4 regions of the Brevibacillus sp. WF146 genome follow, and region 4 is predicted to be linked to each of the others. Evidence: riboswitches for the same ligand, from Rfam matches in the RefSeq annotation. Region 4 holds a riboswitch; each other region holds the start of a gene.
What was found. Region 4 has a riboswitch for S-adenosylmethionine ahead of mtnK (S-methyl-5-thioribose kinase). Riboswitches for the same ligand answer to the same signal wherever they lie in the genome.

Region 1 (4,208 bases), 690 kb from region 4:
TACCTGGAAGTCCGCTTTGACGTCAACAATCAAGGCTTCGTCAGCGTGAAGCCCGAGACCCACAACCAAACCACGTACATCAAAGGGAAAGTGTCCGACAATGTGACCAAAGTGGTCGTCGACAAGCCGAACGGCGGCACGATCGAAGTCGTTCCCACCGCGGAGGATACGTTCACCGTCAGCTTTTCCGCTATCGTAAGCGCCACGCCGCAGTACGCGACGGTCAAGGCGTACGTGGGCGACAAGTTGGTGGAAACCCGCAAGCTGCAGGTAAACACGGGAACCGCCGTGGAGACCGACGTGCTGATTCACGCCTTGGCGCTGTTGGATGGGAACAAACAGGAACTGAAAGTAAACGGCATCATCAGCCAGGAAGCGGACAAGGTGGTCGTGAAGTACGACGGCAAAACCAAAGAGGCGGACGTGAAAAAGCTGTGGAAAGGCGTCGGCTCTTACTCCGTCACCCTGAAGGGTGTACAGGCCGGCAAAGGCAAGGCGCTGGTCGAAGCCTACAAGGCCGGAAAGAAAATCGATTCCGAATCGGTGGAGCTGAAGGTAATCAACGCCGCTGACAGCGACAAGCCGCACAGCTACCGCATCGAGGGAACCGCTTCGATTAATGCAAAAGAGAAACAGATTCGCGTGAAAGGAAGCATTGACGGCCTCGACGATGAGGGCGGCAAGGGCAAGGTGAAGCTGTACGTCGTGGCGCCGGACGGCAAAAAGCACGAGGTAAAGGTGGATGGCGACGAGTTTGAGGTGAAACTGAGCTACAAAAACCGCTCCTACAACGCGAAAGCGGTACACCTCGAGCTGTACCTGGACGGCAAGCTCGTGGCCCAAGCCGACATTCCGCACAAAACGCCGGTCAACGGCGATGACGACGAGGAAGGCAAGGGGGAAGGCAAGGACAAGGATAAGCATTCGAAAGGCAACGCCTACGGCTATTGGAAAAAGCACGGCAATGACGACGAGGACAACCATGGCGGCAAGAACAACCATAAAGACGGCGACGACCGCGACGAGGACGATGACGAGTAAGGCTTACGGCCGATAGGCTTGCACGTAATCGATCAACTGGCGGATGTAATCGCCGATGATCGGGACGGACAGGAACTGGCTGAGGAAGGAGCCGAGCAGCGCCAGGACAATGGCCGTGCCGATCGTCAATCCCAGGCCCCGGGCAAGACCTGCGAGGAAGTTGATCCACAGCAGCTTGCTCGGGGCCGTATAGTTTTGAATCACGTCGGCCAGACGGATATCCTCCAGAAAGAGGGCGATTTTGTCCATCCGTTCGTTCAGTTTGCGCACTTCCTGAAGCTCTGCCAGCAGTTCGTCGATCTTGGCCAGCAAGCGGTCGGTGGGGGATGGGGGCATGCGGCTCTCCTCCTGTCTCGCGATCGTTCCCATTACGTATCAGTGTAGGAAAAAAACGGTGGAGAATCAAGGCGCCGGACGGAAAGGTTTGCCTATCGCCAGGCGGGTGGGTACAATAGACGTACATTCCCTTTTCAAGGAGGCATCGGAATGGCTGAAACCGTTTCCCAAACGCTTTCGGAGGAACTGTTCGCGCTTTTGCAGCAGGAGCGTTTTCTCACACTCGGGACCATCGACCACGAGACCGGCGCTCCGTCGCTCAGTTCCCTTTCCTGGACGTTTGCGCCGACGCCGCAGTTGATCCGTTTCGCGGTAGACAACCGCTCCCGCATTTTGGCCAACATTGCCAAGGAACCGCAGGTGGTGCTGCATTTGATCGGGGCTGGTTCCTCCTATGCCATCAACGGCAGGGCGACGATCAAAACGGAGCGGATGGAGAATGTTCCGCTGAAGCTGGCCATGGTGGAAGTGGCCATCGAGGCGGTTCGCGACGTGATGTTCTACGGCTCCCGCATCTCGGTCGAGCCCCAATATGAAAAGACGTACGACAAAAATGCGGCGGCCAAGCTGGACAACCAGGTGATGACCGCATTAAGGAACGCACAGTGATCGGGTACCAACGAGATGGAAAAACGGGTTGACAGGTACTTCCGATTCCGGTAGTATAAGGTCAACCAAAAGCAAATTGCATAGCAAACTTCTTATCCAGAGAGGCGGAGGGACTGGCCCGATGATGCCCGGCAACCAATCACCTGTGTACAGGGGATACTGGTGCTAATTCCTGCAGAGTGTAAACGCTCTGAAAGATGAGAAGGATTTGCTTACGTGAGCGTAAACAAAGCCTTCTTTTCAGAGAAAAGAGGGCTTTTTTCATTGCCCTCGGCCAATTCGTTGGAGGGAGAGATCCACATGCATCTGGAGACAAAATTGGTACAGGCGGGCGTCGCCAAAGACGAACGGACCGGAGCGATCAGCTTTCCCGTCTACTACGCCACCGCGTATCGCCATCCCGCCCTCGGTCAGAGCACGGGATACGATTACACGCGCACGGCCAACCCGACCCGGACGGTGCTGGAGCAGGCGATTGCCGAAGCGGAAGGGGGAGACGCCGGGTTTGCCTGCGCTTCGGGCATGGCGGCGGTTCACACGGTCATGGGGCTGTTCTCCCAGGGAGATCACCTGGTCGTATCGCTCGATCTGTACGGCGGGACGTACCGGTTGTTCGAGCAGGTGCTCTCACGCTACGGGCTTCGCTTCAGCTACGTCGACCTGCGCGACGTGAAGAACTTGGAAGAAGCGATTCGCCCAGAGACGCGGGCTGTCTTTGTGGAAACGCCGACCAATCCCCTGATGCAGATCACCGACATCGCGGCGGTGGCGGAGGTGGCCAAGCGGAACGGGCTGTTGACCATTGTGGACAACACGTTCATGACGCCCTACTGTCAGCGGCCGCTGGGGTTGGGGGCCGACCTGGTGCTGCACAGCGCGACCAAATACCTCGGCGGACACAACGACGTCCTCGCCGGACTGATCGTCACAAAGGGCGAGGAGTTGTCCGAAAAGATCCGGTTTTTGCACAATTCCATCGGAGCGGTGCTGGGTCCCCAGGACTGTTGGCTGCTGCTGCGGGGGATGAAGACCCTGGCCCTGCGGATGGAACGCCATCAGGCAAACGCCTATGCGATTGCGCAGAAACTGCGGGAACACCCTGCCGTGACGGACGTCTTTTATCCCGGCTTGGCGGAGCACCCCGGTTACGAGGTGCAGCGCAGGCAGGCCAGCGGGTTCAGCGGGATGGTCTCGTTCCGCCTCCGCTCGGCTGATCAGGTGGCGCCGTTTCTGGAGCGGCTGCGGATCGTATCGTTTGCGGAAAGCCTGGGCGGCGTGGAGTCGCTGTGCACCTATCCGGCGACGCAGACCCATGCCGACATCCCGCAGGAGATCCGCGAGTACGTGGGCGTGTGCGACCGGCTGCTGCGGCTGTCGGTCGGGATCGAACATCCCGACGACCTGATCGCCGATGTGTGTCAGGCGCTGGATGCCAGTCTCGCAGTGGCGGGAGGGAGTGTACGATGAACTTTGCCACCAAACTGCTGCACGGCACCAGTTGTATTGACCCGGTGACAGGGGCGGCCTCGGTGCCCATTTATCAGGCGTCCACCTTTCATCAGGCCGATCTGGACCGGCCCGGTGTCTACGATTACGCCCGTTCGGGCAATCCCACCCGGCATGCCCTGGAAGAGGCGATCGCCGTCCTGGAGGGAGGTGAGCGCGGATTCGCCTTTGCTTCCGGCATGGCGGCCATCTCCAGCGTGTTCATGCTGTTCTCCGCCGGGGATCACGTCGTGGTGGCGGAGGACGTGTACGGCGGCACCTACCGCTTCTTGACCAAGGTTCTTTCCCGCATGGGGATCACCGTCAGCTTTGTCGATACCACCTCGCTGGAGCAGGTGGAAGCGGCCATCCGTCCCGAGACCAAGGGCATCTACCTGGAAACCCCGTCCAACCCGACGCTGAAAGTGACGGATATCGCCGCTGTCTGCGCGCTGGCGCAACAGCGGGGACTGCTCGTGATCGTGGACAATACGTTCATGACGCCGTACTATCAGCGGCCGCTGGAGTTGGGCGCGGACGTGGTGATCCACAGCGCGACCAAGTTCATCGGCGGCCACAGCGACGTCGTGGCGGGGTTGGCCGTGACCAGGGAGGCGGCGTTGGGCGAGCAGCTCTACATGATCCAAAACGGCATGGGAGCGATCCTCGGCGTGCAGGATTCCTGGCTGGTGCTGCGCGGGTTGAAGTCCTTAAAAGCGCGCCTGGACGTCAGCACG
Region 2 (4,208 bases), 1.1 Mb from region 4:
GCGTTTTGGCCAACACGGTCTTGCCCATGCCGGGCAGGTCCTCCAAGAGCACGTGGCCGCGGGCCAGAAGAGCCGTCACCAGCAGCCGGATCTGCGGCTCCTTGCCGACGATGACGCGGTTGACGCTTTCCAGCAATGTGTCCAAAGGGCGATGGGTCATGAGGACGTCTCCTTTATGGGAAAATAGGGCGCGAGACCCGGTTGTTCCAGTATGGAAGGTATTATACCTCGGAACGCCTGATTTTGCCAAATCTTCATAAAATTATCCTGATCGGAAAAACGGCCCTCTGAAACGAGCGCGCCGCTGATCGGCGGGGGAACGTTTGCGACCTTCATCGGCGGCGCACAGTCAAGCAACTGGGCGCTTGAAAGCCGCGGGAACAGAGGGTGAAGAAAAGGCGTCGGAAACAAGAAAAACAGCGAAGGGGAACTCCCGCTTCGCTGTTTGACGCAAACGAACGCAGACGCTCGCCATCCCCGGCCGCTTTGGGCGCGTCGGGGCGCCCCAACGGACCAGACCCGTTCCTTATCCGACCTGCTGGGGCACCGCCTGCTTCAGCGCCTGCTCCAGATCGGCGAGAATGTCGTCGATCGCCTCCGTGCCGACGGAGAGGCGAATCAGGCCCGGGGTGACGCCGGCGGCGAGCTGTTCCGCTTCCGACATCTGCTGGTGGGTCGTGCTGGCCGGATGGATGATGAGCGACTTGGAATCGCCGACGTTGGCCAGATGGGAGAACAGCTTGACCGACTCGATCAGCTTCTTCCCTTCGGCGACGCCGCCGCGAATGCCAAAGGTGAGGATGGCCCCCGCTCCTTTCGGCAGGTACTTTTGCGCCAGGCGGTAGTGCGGATCGCTCTCCAATCCCGGGTAGCTGACCCACTCCACGGCGGGATGTGCCTCCAGATAGCGGGCGACGGCCAGGGCGTTTTCGCTGTGCCGCTCCATGCGCAGATGCAGCGTTTCCAGCCCTTGCAGAAACAGGAAGGCGTTGAACGGCGCGACGGCGGCCCCGATATCCCGCTGCAGTTGAACGCGGGCCTTGACGATGTACGCCAGCGGGCCGAGCGCTTCCGTGTAGACGATGCCGTGGTAGCTCGGGTCGGGCGTGGTCAGGCCGGGAAACTTGCCGCTGCTCCAGTCGAACTTGCCGGAGTCGACGATGATGCCGCCGATGGCCGTGCCGTGTCCGCCGATGAACTTGGTGGTGGAGTGAACGACGATGTCCGCTCCGTGGTCAAACGGACGGCAGAGGATCGGAGTGGCAAAGGTGTTGTCCACGATCAGCGGAATTCCGTGTTCGTGGCCAATCGCGGCAATCGCCTCGATGTCGGCCACGTCCATGCGCGGATTGCCGATCGTCTCGAGGAACAGCGCTTTTGTCTTTTCGTTGATTTTGGAGCGGAAATGGTCCGGGTTGGATTGGTCGACGAAGTGAACGGTGATGCCGAGCCGCGGCAGCGTGTGGTAGAAGAGGTTGTAGGTGCCGCCGTACAGGCTGTTGGAGGCGACAATTTCGTCGCCGGCATGGGCGATGTTGAGGATGGAAAAGGCGATCGCCGCCTGCCCGGAGGAAGTGGCCAGCGCCCCGACACCGCCTTCCAGCAGGGCGACCCGCTGTTCAAACACGTCCTGGGTCGGGTTCATGATGCGCGTGTAGATGTTGCCCGTCTCTTTCAGCCCGAACAGGTTGGCGGCGTGCTCCGTATCGCGAAACACGTACGAGGTCGTCTGGTAAATCGGCACGGCGCGCGCTCCCGTCACCGGATCGGGCGACTGTCCTCCGTGCAGAGCGATGGTTTCCGGCTTCCACTGGCGTTGGTCCGACATGGGCATCTCTCCCTCTTTCCTGGATAAAGGATGGATAACAAACGAAGCCTTCTTCCGGAGAGAAAGAAGGCTTCGGTCATTCCCGATCAAGCGGCCGTTTCATCTCTCAGAATCCGGGATTCTGCAGGAATTGGCACCATGCAAGCAGGCTTGTTTGCCGGTTGCCGGGCTTCATCGGGCCTGTCCCTCCGCCGCTCTTGATGAAATCGTGGAAATTTTGCAAATTGTGCTTATCTGGTATTATAGGGGGACAGCCGGATTCGGTCAATACAAATTTCCGAGTAAGTCAGGGGGAATTATCATGATTGCTGTTTTCTTGCGTCCACACGATTTGGCCTATGCGGAGCGCATGTTTGCGCTGGTTTCCGATCCGGCCGTCAGCGGCGCGCTCAGCCTGCAGGACCAGTCGGTCGAGGATACGAAGCGGTTCATCCGGCACATTACGGAAGAGGAGCGGGCAGGGAGAGCCGTCAGCCGGGTCGTCTTCAATGAAAAGGAGGAGTTAATCGGCGTCACCACGCTGATGTTCATCGACAGGGAGCGGCGGCGCTGTCACATCGGCAGTTGGCTGGGCCGGGCGTACTGGGGGAAAGGGTACAACCAGCTCGCCAAGGAAGCGATTTTGTCCATCGCGTTTGGCGAACTGGACCTGGACATCGTCTTCGCCGGGGCGCGGACGACCAACATCCGCTCGCAAAAAGCGCAGGAGAAGCTGCCCTACGTCACGCTCCACGTGGAAAGCGAGTATCCCGAGGAGCACGCCGCTCTGGAGCAGCGGCAGCAGCACCCCTGTGTGCTGCACGCCTTCAAGCGGGACGATTTTCTCCGGTATCTGGCGGAAAAGGAACGGGCGGCCAGGGGAGAAGCGGTCCGTGACGAATCCGTACACGGCGGGCTGAAGCAGGAACCGCAGCGCTCCCCGTCACAATTGCGTAACCGTTTCGCCCTCTCTCGTTCACAACTTTCCGGCCGGGGCAGCCCTATAATAGGGGTGATTATGAGAAAGATACAGATGCACTGTGTAACCTCCAGCCCCGGCCATGAGCACCATGCTGATGATCGCGCAGATCGCCGGCCGGTTCCTGCTGATCCCGTCGCTGATCCTGCGGCTCGGGCTCTTCCCGTTGTGACGCCGCGTCCGTGCAGGGACGGCCTGTTCGAAAATAGCCGCCGGTATGGTATGATGGGAGGCGGTATGGAATCAACGTTCATGAAGATACAGGAGGCTAGTAAACATGGCGGATCAAGGGGTAAAGGAAATCACGCCGCAGGAGCTGATGGAGAAGCTGGCTGCGGGAGAAAAGCTGCAGGTCATCGACGTACGCGAAGTGGAGGAGTGGAATGGCGGTCACATTAAGGAAGCCAAACTGATTCCGCTCGGCTTTCTGCCGTATCGCGTCGACGAGCTGGACAAGGAGACGCCGGTCGTGCTGGTCTGCCGAAGCGGCGCCCGCAGCCACATGGCCACCCAATATTTGCAGGAATTGGGCTTCGACGCGGCCAACATGGTGGGCGGCATGCTCGCCTGGCCGGGGGAAACGGAAGCGTAACGCAGCGCTGCAGAAAGAAAGATGCGCGTGATCGCCGTTTGTCGGGGATCAGCGCGATCAGGATGAGGAGGAGAGCAAGATGAGCGAAGGCAAGGCGTCGTTCTGGCAGCGCCACTGGTTTACCGTGGCGGCCGCCGTGCTGGCGCTGCTCGTCGTCGGGGTATTCGGCTACCAGTACTGGCAGAAGAGCCAGATCCCCGTCGTCAAACAGATGAACGACTTTACGCTGGACAACATTGACGGGTCCACATTCACCCTGTCCGAAACCAACGGCAAGGTCCGGCTGGTGGAGTTCATCTTTACCCACTGCCCGGACATCTGCCCGGCCACGACGTTTAACATGGCCAAGATGCAGGAACAGTTGAAGGCCAAAGGGCTGTTTGGAGACAAGGTGGCGTTTGTGACGATCACCTTTGACCCGGAGCGGGACACGCCGGAAGTGCTCAAGGCGTACGCGGACAAGTTTGGCGCCGATCAGAGCGGCTGGTACTTCCTGCGCGGCGATCAAGCGACCGTGGAAAAAGTGACCAAAGACTTCGGCATCGCCGTCCTGAAACAGCCTGACGGTTCGTTTGCCCACACCGCCCGCATGTTCCTCGTCGACAAGGACGGCAACATGCGCCGCATGTACGGGATGGCGTCCGACATGGATATGGACAACATGCTGAAAGACATCGAGCAGTTGGCTGATTAAACAGCCAACCGGGGCCGCCCCGGCCTTTGCATGACGCAGCGGGCCGGCCCTGCCGGAAATCATTTTCCGTAAAAAAACCCGCCTCTGCCGGACCTGATGTTCGCGGTTCCGGGGGCGGGTTCATCTGTTTCATGGG
Region 3 (4,208 bases), 530 kb from region 4:
GCGGGTCAGCACGGCTGCCGGCAGTTGATTCAGTTCCACGGCGTTCCCGCTCCCTTCCTGAAAAATGCGTTCCCTGCATCAGCCTATTCGCAAGGGGGCCAAACGGTCATTGCGGAACCCCTTCTGGTCCGGCAGCACTACGGGCGCGTTAGAACTTTTTTCACATGTTTTCCATGTACCCGATAGTATTTGGAAGATTTTTCAGGATATAATGACAAAAGAGAGCTGTATCCAGACACACGGGAGGTAAAGGAGGAACTTATGCTTCAGACCATGTTTCAATTGGTCCGCAACACCTTGACCAACAAAGAAGGCTTCATGATCTTTATTCTCTGGAATCATCTGTGGCTGGCCGGATGGATCGCGTATCAGGAGGGCGTGAACTTCTGGAAGCTGACATCGCTGGGCCTGCTGGTGACGCTGATCGTTTCGCCGTACTACTTCATCCGCAAAGGCAGTTACGTGATTCGCTACCTGGTGGCGATCGGCTTTATGTATTACTCCATCGCGTTCGACCACTTTACGTCTTACCCGGAGACGGCGTTCCTTTCCTTCATCGTGCTCGGCTTCCTCGCGGCCTATCTGGACTGGAAGCTGGTCGTCTCCGCCGGGATTGTCCAGATCGCGGCGACGTTTGTCGGGTTTTACACCGGTTTCTACGACATGTTCGACGAAGGCCGGACGGAGGTCAACCTGATCCTGCACCTCGTGTCCGTTGTGCTGATGATCGCCGGCTTGACCTACCTGTGTCTGGCCGGACAAGCCTCGCTGAGCAAAGCGGAGGCGGCGCGGCGGGAAGCGGAGGAAAAGGAACAGCGGCTGGCGGAGCTGTTGGGCCACATCCGACTGGTGACGGAACAGCTCGACCGCACGTCGGAGCACGTGCATGAGCACGCGGAGACGACCAAACGGAACACGGACGAGATGATGATCGCGTTCCGCGAAGTGGCGACGGGGATGGAGGCACAGGCCAACTCCACGGTGAAGATCGAGGAGGAAGTCCAGTCGATCGACCACGAGATCGTGGCGGTCAACGAGCAGGCCAACGCGATGAAGGCGGAGGCCGATCAGAACAACCGCCGCCTCACCGACAGCATCGGCATGATGAACGAGCTGTCGCGGCAGATGGAGCAGATCGTGCAGGCGGTCAACGTGGCCTCGTCCACCATCCGCGAGCTGAACCGGCAGGCCAACCGGGTGGAGGAGATCGTGCAGACGATCAACCAGATCGCGACCCAGACCAACCTGCTGGCGCTCAACGCGGCGATCGAATCGGCCCGGGCCGGGGAACACGGACGCGGCTTCGCCGTGGTGGCCGACGAGGTGCGAAAGCTGGCCGAGCAAAGCGCCACAGCCACCCAGGAGATTGCCGAAATCCTGCAGTCGCTGCACCAGGAGAGCGAAAACGCCGTGCGCCACATGAGCAACGGGGAAACGTCGGTGGCCAAGGGACAGGAGCTGGCCGTTCAGACCGTCACCTCCATCGAGGCGGTTCGGGCCGGGATGGAATCGTTTTTGCAGGCCGTCGAGCACGTGCGCTCCAGCATGGACAGGGTGAAGCTGCGCTCCGGAGAGGTGGCCGCCGAGATGTCGACGATTACGGCCGTGACGGAACAATCGGTGGCCAATCTGGAAGAGCTGTTCGCCACGGCGGAAAACCAGCATCAGAAGGTGCGGGAAATCACGGAGGAGCTGGGCGAGCTGAACGCGCTGTCGCGCAAACTGCAGCAGTCGTTTCGGGACCAACAAACGTAATGTTTCGAAATGACAAAAAAATCATTTGCATTTTGCTTTCCTTTTGCTAGAATAAGAGACATTACAACTGGATAGCGGATTCACCTTACCTTATCAAGAGAGGCGGAGGGACTGGCCCGATGAAGCCCGGCAACCACTGTACCCCGGTACAGAAAGGTGCCAATTCCTGCAAAACCCGTGGGTTTTGACAGATGAGGAAGAGGTTGGCGATAATTGGCAAACTCTTCCTCCGGGAAGAGTTTTTTTCATACCGTCAGCAGGGTTTCCATGGAAGTGCCTCTTGTGGAAAAAAAGGGGGAATAAGTCGAACGTTCTTGTGTTTCTATAGCAAAATATTCGTGTTTTTTCTTGATATTTTTGATAAAAACCTGTAAATTACCGGTATGAGAATCGCAAAATCGAAACTTTTGTCACTGGATAGGAGAGAGCAGCATGAAAAAGTACCTGTTGGCATTGATGACGTTTGCCGTACTGGCCGCCGGATGTGCGGCGGGTGGCGGCGCACCGGAGGACAAGGGACAAGCCGGGGGCCAGGATGGCGGCGCGAAGAAGCGGGTTGCGCTGGTTCTTCCGGAGAAGATCGGAGTCAACCCGTTCTTCCAGCAGATGGACGAGGGAGCCAAGAAAGCAGCGCAGGAATTTGGCGTCGATGTGAAAACCATCGAGTCGACCGACCACGCCGCCATCGAGGAGAACATCCGCGCGGCCGTGGCGGAGAATTACGATTTGATCATTACGTCGTCGTTTGAATCGGAGGACGCGCTGAAAAAAGTGGCGGCGGAAAACCCGGACCGCATGTTTGCAATCATCGATACCGTCGTGGACCTGCCGAACGTCCGCAGCGTGGTCTTTCGCGAGCATGAAGCCGCCTACCTGATGGGAGCGGCGGCCGGCCTGGCGACCAAGACCAACAAGGTGGGCATCGTCGCGGCGATGGACATTCCGCTTCTGAAAAAGTGGACGGTCGGCTTCCAGGAAGGACTGAAAGCGACCAATCCGAAGGCAGAGGTCTTCGTCAACTACGTCGGCAGCTTCAACGACCCGGCGAAAGCCAAGGAGCTGGCCCTGCTGCAGGCAAACAAGGGAGCCGACTTCATCTACGGGGCCGCTGCCGTAGGCGACCTGGGCGTGTTTGAAGCGGCCAAGGAAAAAGGCTTCTACACCTCCGGCCAGGACGTCGACCGCACCGGCATCGATCCGGAACACATCGTCCTGTCCCAGTTGAAAGGAACCGACACGGCCGCTTACGAAACGGTAAAGGCGTTTGTAAACGGCAGCCTGAAACCAGGCGTGCAAACGTACGGCCTGAAGGAAGACGGCGTCGGCGTCACCTACGTCACGCGCGAGAGCAAGACGCCGCTCCATCAGTTCATCGGCGAAGAGATCGTCAACAAGGTGAAAGCGATCAAGGACGAGATCGTGGCGGGTACGCGCAAGGTGCCCGATCCGCTGCAGCAGTAAACGAGACGGCGACCGACTACTGTGGTAGTCGGTTTCCTGTTGCAACGGGCCAACAGGAAAAAGGAGGGAAGAACGGGATGGCGTACCGTCTGGAAATGCGTAACATGACGAAAAGGTACGGCGATTTTACGGCCAACGACAATGTGTCGTTCACCCTGCGGGCCGGCGAAGTCCACGCCATCGTCGGGGAGAACGGCGCCGGCAAAACCACCCTGATGCGGATGCTGTACGGCATGGAACAGCCCACGTCCGGGGAGATCGTGCTGAACGGCCGGCCGGTGGTCTTTCGCGGCCCCGACGACGCGATCAAACACGGCATCGGGATGGTGCACCAGCACTTCATGCTGTTTGCCGATTTCAGCGTGGCGGAGAACATCGTCATCGGCTATGAACCGCAGCGCGCCGGCCTGTTCCGGCGCAAGGAAGCGGTGGAGGCGGTGCGGGCCCTCAGCGAGCGCTACCGCATCCCGATCGACGTGACCGCCCGGGTATCCCAATGCTCGGTCGGGGAACAGCAGCGCGTGGAGATTCTCAAGGTGCTGTACCAGGGAGCGGACATCATCGTACTGGACGAGCCGACCGCCGTCCTGACGCCGCTGGAGGTAAAGGAACTGCTGCAGACGATACGCCACCTGGCGGAGAGCGGCAAGAGCGTCATCCTGATCACGCACAAGCTCAAGGAAGTGATGGAGGTGGCCGACCGGATCACGGTGCTGCGCGGCGGCCGGGTGACCGGGACCGTTTCCCGGCAGGAGACCAGCGTGGACGAACTGGCCCGGCTGATGGTGGGCCGCGAGCTGCAGCCATTGAGCGAGCGGGTGAGCCTGGCCGGCGGGCCGCTCCTGCAGGTGGAAAACCTGACCGTTCGCGACAGGCAGACGATCGTGGACGGCGTTGCTTTTACCGTGCACCACGGGGAAATCGTCGGAATCGCCGGGGTCTCGGGCAACGGCCAGTCGGAGCTGCTGCAGGCCATCACCGGGCTGCGGCCG
Region 4 (4,208 bases):
TGGATAGGAGTGAAAGGGTGTGAATCCGTGGAAAAGGTCGGACTGGAAGACGTGTACCGCTTGTACGTCAACGACATATACCGCTACCTCTGCCGATTGACCGGTGACCGGGTGCAGGCGGAAGACCTGACGCAGGAGACCTTTTTCCGGGCGTATCAATACCTGGATGCCTACCGGGGGGAAAAGGTGCGCCCCTGGCTGTTCAAGGCGGCCTACCACACGTTTGTGGACTGGCATCGGAGGCGGAAGAAGCGTCCGTGGCGATTGGTGGAGACGATCCCGGAACAGCCGGACGGGGCGGCGGCGGACCCGGTGCGGGCGCTGCTGAGCCAAGAGGCGTGGTCATCGCTGCGGACGTGCCTGGACCGGCTGCCGGAGAAGCAAAAACAGGTGATCCTGCTGCATTGCGGACAGCTCAGCTACGCGGAAATCGCCGAGGTGCTGGGCATCGACGCGGCGGACGTAAAGCGCTCATTGTTTCGCGGGCGGCAAACACTACGCAGAATGTGGAGGGATGAACATGACGACGGACAAGGCAAATGAAGAGCGGGAACGGGAACTGCTGGCATATCTGCGCGGTGAAATGACGGAGGAAGAAGCCGCCTCTTTCCGTGCGAGGATCGCAGCGGACGAGCTGTATGCGGAACGATTGGAGGAGCTGCTGCTGGGCAGCGGCGGACAGGAGGAGAGAGAAACGGACGTGCTGTCCGAAGAGACGCAGCGCGCCATCCTCCGCCGCAGCAAATGGCGCCACAGGCTGGGCAACGCGGCTTACACGGTGGGCATCTCGCTTCTCGTCGGGGCGGTCCTGATGTTTGCCAACGGGTGGATCGGCTGGTATTTGCACGAGGACACCTACCGGGTGGCCCGGGACATGGTGCACTTTACCCAGCCGGGGCTCACGGTGGGCAGCAGCGGTTCGCAAATCGGATTTCTGTACGGGGAGATAAACATGGAACTGCGTGAACAGGTGGGGGGAGACGATCAGAACGCCGGAACCTTTTCGATCAGCAACGTCTTCTCGATCATTTCCGCGAAGCCGGCATGGACCGACGGTTTGCGGAAAGAGCGGCTCTTTTTTCTCTTTCCGTCGTCAGCGGCCGATCGGGAAGAAAGCGCCTTCCGCAGAAATCCCGCCTGGAACGCGCTGGAAAAGCTGCCAGAGGGAACGGTGGCGCAGCTCGCCGTCTCGTTTGACCGGCTGCTGACCCATGATGAGTACTACGCCCTGCTTTCCAGCTACGACTTGGATACCACCTGGTTCGCCGTGGACACGGGGCAGGAGCGAAACCATCCGGACGCGGCGGAAGGCAGTCTGCTGCTGTCGGCCGGTGACGTGTGGGGATACGCGGAAAGAGAACTCGATTACGGCGAAGCGCCGATTCAGGCACATGGCGAAGGTGAGCGGCGCGCCCGGGCGTACCTGGCGGAAATGGAGTATCTCGCGGGACAGGAACGGCTGACGAACGCCATTGGCGAGCGGCTTGTGACCGCCGGAAACCGGCTGCGCATCGAGGAACGCTGCCGCTACCTGCAGCAGAACGGTGTGCGCCTCTACGGGGCGGTCGTGACGGGCCCTGTCAAGGAACTGCTCAAGCTGCGGCAGGAGCCGTCGATCACGGCTGCCTTCGTGGGCCGGATCGACTGGTGGAACTGGGACCGGCCGAGTGCCTCGGGCCAGCGGACCAGTCCGTGAAGACTGGACATTTCACCCAAAAAAGGGTGTTGACAGCGCGAAACCGGGGTTGTATGATTCAAACAAACGTCAAAACCGCATACGTTGGATACCTTATCCAGAGAAGGTGGAGGGACTGGCCCGATGAAACCCGGCAACCGACATGACGCTGTCCGAGCGCTTCCGGCGACGGACGTGCAGCGCGTGCACGGTGCTAATTCCTGCAGAAACAAAAGTATTCTGGAAGATAAGGGGGAGACGACACGCAGACGCGTACGGACAGACCTCTATTCTTCGGGAAAAGAGGTCTTTTTGCATGTGCGGAATGCTCTGGCTGGAGGCGGCAGCGGTTCACGCGCCGCCCGGCGGCCACTGAATAGACACACCGGAAATGTGAAGACAAGCGGCATCTGCCGAAGGAGAGGGGAATTGAACCATGGCGTATCGCGCATTGAGCGAACAAGAAGCAGTGCAGTACGTAAAACAACTGCCGGACCTGTTTGCGGCGGAAGCGGAACTGACCAGCCGGGAGATCGGCGACGGCAATCTCAACCTGGTGTTCCACATCCGGGAGGAAGCGACGGGCAAAAGCGTCGTCGTCAAGCAGGCGCTGCCCTACGCCCGCGTGGTGGGCGAATCCTGGCCGCTCACGCTGGACCGCGCCCGGATCGAAAGCGAGGCGCTGCGCATCCAGCACAAATACGTGCCGGATCTCGTGCCGGAGGTGTATCACTTTGACGAGGAGCTGGCCCTGACGGTGATGGAAGACGTCAGCGACCACGTGATCATGCGAAAAGGCTTGATCGCGGGCAACCGCTACCCGCTGTTCGCCAAACAGATCGGCCGCTTTCTCGCCCATACGCTGTTTTACACGTCCGATTTGGGGGCGCATCCCTACGACAAAAAAGCGCTCGTCGGAAGATTCATAAATCCGGAATTATGCAAAATTACTGAAGACCTCGTCTTCACCGATCCCTACGAAGACGCGCCGACCAACAGCTTCAACCCGCTGATCCGGCGGGAGGTGGAGGCGATCTGGAACAACAAGCCGCTGAAGCTGGAAATCGCCAAGCTCAAGTACGATTTCCTCACCCGGGCGGAGGCGCTGGTGCACGGCGACCTGCATACCGGCAGCATCTTCATTTCGCCGACGTCGATCAAGGTGATCGACCCCGAATTCGCCTACTACGGCCCGATCGGCTTCGACATCGGCGCGGTGATCGCCAACCTGCTGCTGAACTACGCGGGCCAGCACGGCCTGCAGCCGGATACAGGAAAGCGGGAGGCCTATCGCGAATATCTGTTGGCGACGGTGGAAGACGTCTGGAACGAGTTTGTCTCCCAGTTCGTCCAGCTCTGGCACAAACAGGCGAAAGAGCGCAGCGCCCACACCGAAGGCTTCTGGCAGAGCTACGTGCAGCGGCTGATCCGGGACGCGGCGGGCTTCGCCGGCTGCAAAATCCTGCGCCGCGTCATCGGGTTGGCGGGCGTCGCCGACCTGAACAGCATCGCCGACGATCAGACCCGCGCGGAAGCGGAGCGGCTGGCGCTGGCGATCGGCCAGGCGCTGATTCTGGAGCGGAACGGCGTGGAGGTATCGACAGACATCACAGACATCGTTCGGACGGTTACCGCACGATACGACCAGGAGGCTGCAGTATGACAACGACCAGCACGCCATTTGCGCCGGTCAAGTGGCAGGATGACGCGCTCGTCCTGCTGGACCAGACCCGGCTGCCCGTTGAAACGATCTACCTGACGCTGACCACTTCGGAGGAAGTGTGGGCAGCCATCCGCCATCTGCAGGTGCGCGGGGCGCCCGCCATCGGCATGGCGGCCGCCTACGGCTTGTATCTCGGCGTCCGCAGCAGCGACGCCAACGATTTTGAGGCGTTTTGGCATCATTTGAGCGAGCAGGCCGACTACCTCGGCACTTCCCGCCCGACGGCGGTCAACCTGTTCTGGGCCCTGGACAGGATCAAGGCCCGCGTGCAGCGCGAAGCCGGCAAACCGGTGGCAGAGCTGAAGGCGGCGGTTCTGGACGAAGCCCTGTCCATCCAGCGGGAAGACGCGGAAGTGTGCCGCCGAATCGGAGAGCACCTGCTCACCCTGTTGAAAGACGGCATGGGCATCCTGACGCACTGCAATCCGGGTGCGCTCGCGACCGCGGCCTACGGTACGGCGACGGCCCCGCTCTACCTCGCCAAGGAGCGCGGCTGGAACCTGAAAGTGTACGCCGACGAGACCCGGCCGGTGCTGCAGGGGGCGCGCCTCACCGCCTACGAGCTGCAGCAGGCGGGCATCGACGTCACGCTGATCTGCGACAACATGGCGGCGATGGTGATGGCCCAGGGCAAGGTGCAGGCGGTCATCGTCGGCACGGACCGCGTGGCGGCCAACGGCGACGTCGCCAACAAGATCGGGACCTACGGCGTGGCGGTTCTGGCACACGCGCACGGCATTCCGTTTTACGTGGCGGCCCCGCTGTCTTCGGTCGATCTCGACACGCCGACGGGTGCGGACATTCCGATCG

Region 1: linked by a shared signal. The riboswitch ahead of A6764_RS08020 (aminotransferase class I/II-fold pyridoxal phosphate-dependent enzyme) and the one ahead of mtnK (S-methyl-5-thioribose kinase) in region 4 are both predicted to bind S-adenosylmethionine.
Region 2: linked by a shared signal. The riboswitch ahead of A6764_RS21495 (homocysteine synthase) and the one ahead of mtnK (S-methyl-5-thioribose kinase) in region 4 are both predicted to bind S-adenosylmethionine.
Region 3: linked by a shared signal. The riboswitch ahead of A6764_RS02150 (BMP family lipoprotein) and the one ahead of mtnK (S-methyl-5-thioribose kinase) in region 4 are both predicted to bind S-adenosylmethionine.

The regions. Positions count from the first base shown of each region.
Region 1 is NZ_CP109943.1:1,625,439-1,629,646, forward strand. Features, by position in the region: gene A6764_RS08005 (hypothetical protein) at 1-1,041, shown strand, start outside; gene A6764_RS08010 (DUF5665 domain-containing protein) at 1,045-1,377, opposite strand; gene A6764_RS08015 (pyridoxamine 5'-phosphate oxidase family protein) at 1,528-1,986, shown strand; SAM riboswitch class I at 2,076-2,190, shown strand; gene A6764_RS08020 (aminotransferase class I/II-fold pyridoxal phosphate-dependent enzyme) at 2,287-3,453, shown strand; gene A6764_RS08025 (trans-sulfuration enzyme family protein) at 3,450-4,208, shown strand, end outside.
Region 2 is NZ_CP109943.1:4,322,517-4,326,724, reverse strand. Features, by position in the region: gene A6764_RS21500 (AAA family ATPase) at 1-160, opposite strand, end outside; gene A6764_RS21495 (homocysteine synthase) at 527-1,828, opposite strand; SAM riboswitch class I at 1,925-2,035, opposite strand; partial or broken gene A6764_RS21490 (GNAT family N-acetyltransferase) at 2,130-2,705, shown strand; gene A6764_RS21485 (rhodanese-like domain-containing protein) at 3,064-3,378, shown strand; gene A6764_RS21480 (SCO family protein) at 3,458-4,072, shown strand.
Region 3 is NZ_CP109943.1:407,902-412,109, forward strand. Features, by position in the region: gene A6764_RS02140 (DUF3298 and DUF4163 domain-containing protein) at 1-39, opposite strand, end outside; gene A6764_RS02145 (methyl-accepting chemotaxis protein) at 274-1,755, shown strand; SAM riboswitch class I at 1,843-1,953, shown strand; gene A6764_RS02150 (BMP family lipoprotein) at 2,188-3,216, shown strand; gene A6764_RS02155 (ABC transporter ATP-binding protein) at 3,294-4,208, shown strand, end outside.
Region 4 is NZ_CP109943.1:938,038-942,245, forward strand. Features, by position in the region: gene A6764_RS04500 (RNA polymerase sigma factor) at 28-543, shown strand; gene A6764_RS04505 (anti-sigma factor) at 521-1,696, shown strand; SAM riboswitch class I at 1,787-1,929, shown strand; gene mtnK (S-methyl-5-thioribose kinase) at 2,112-3,338, shown strand; gene mtnA (S-methyl-5-thioribose-1-phosphate isomerase) at 3,335-4,208, shown strand, end outside.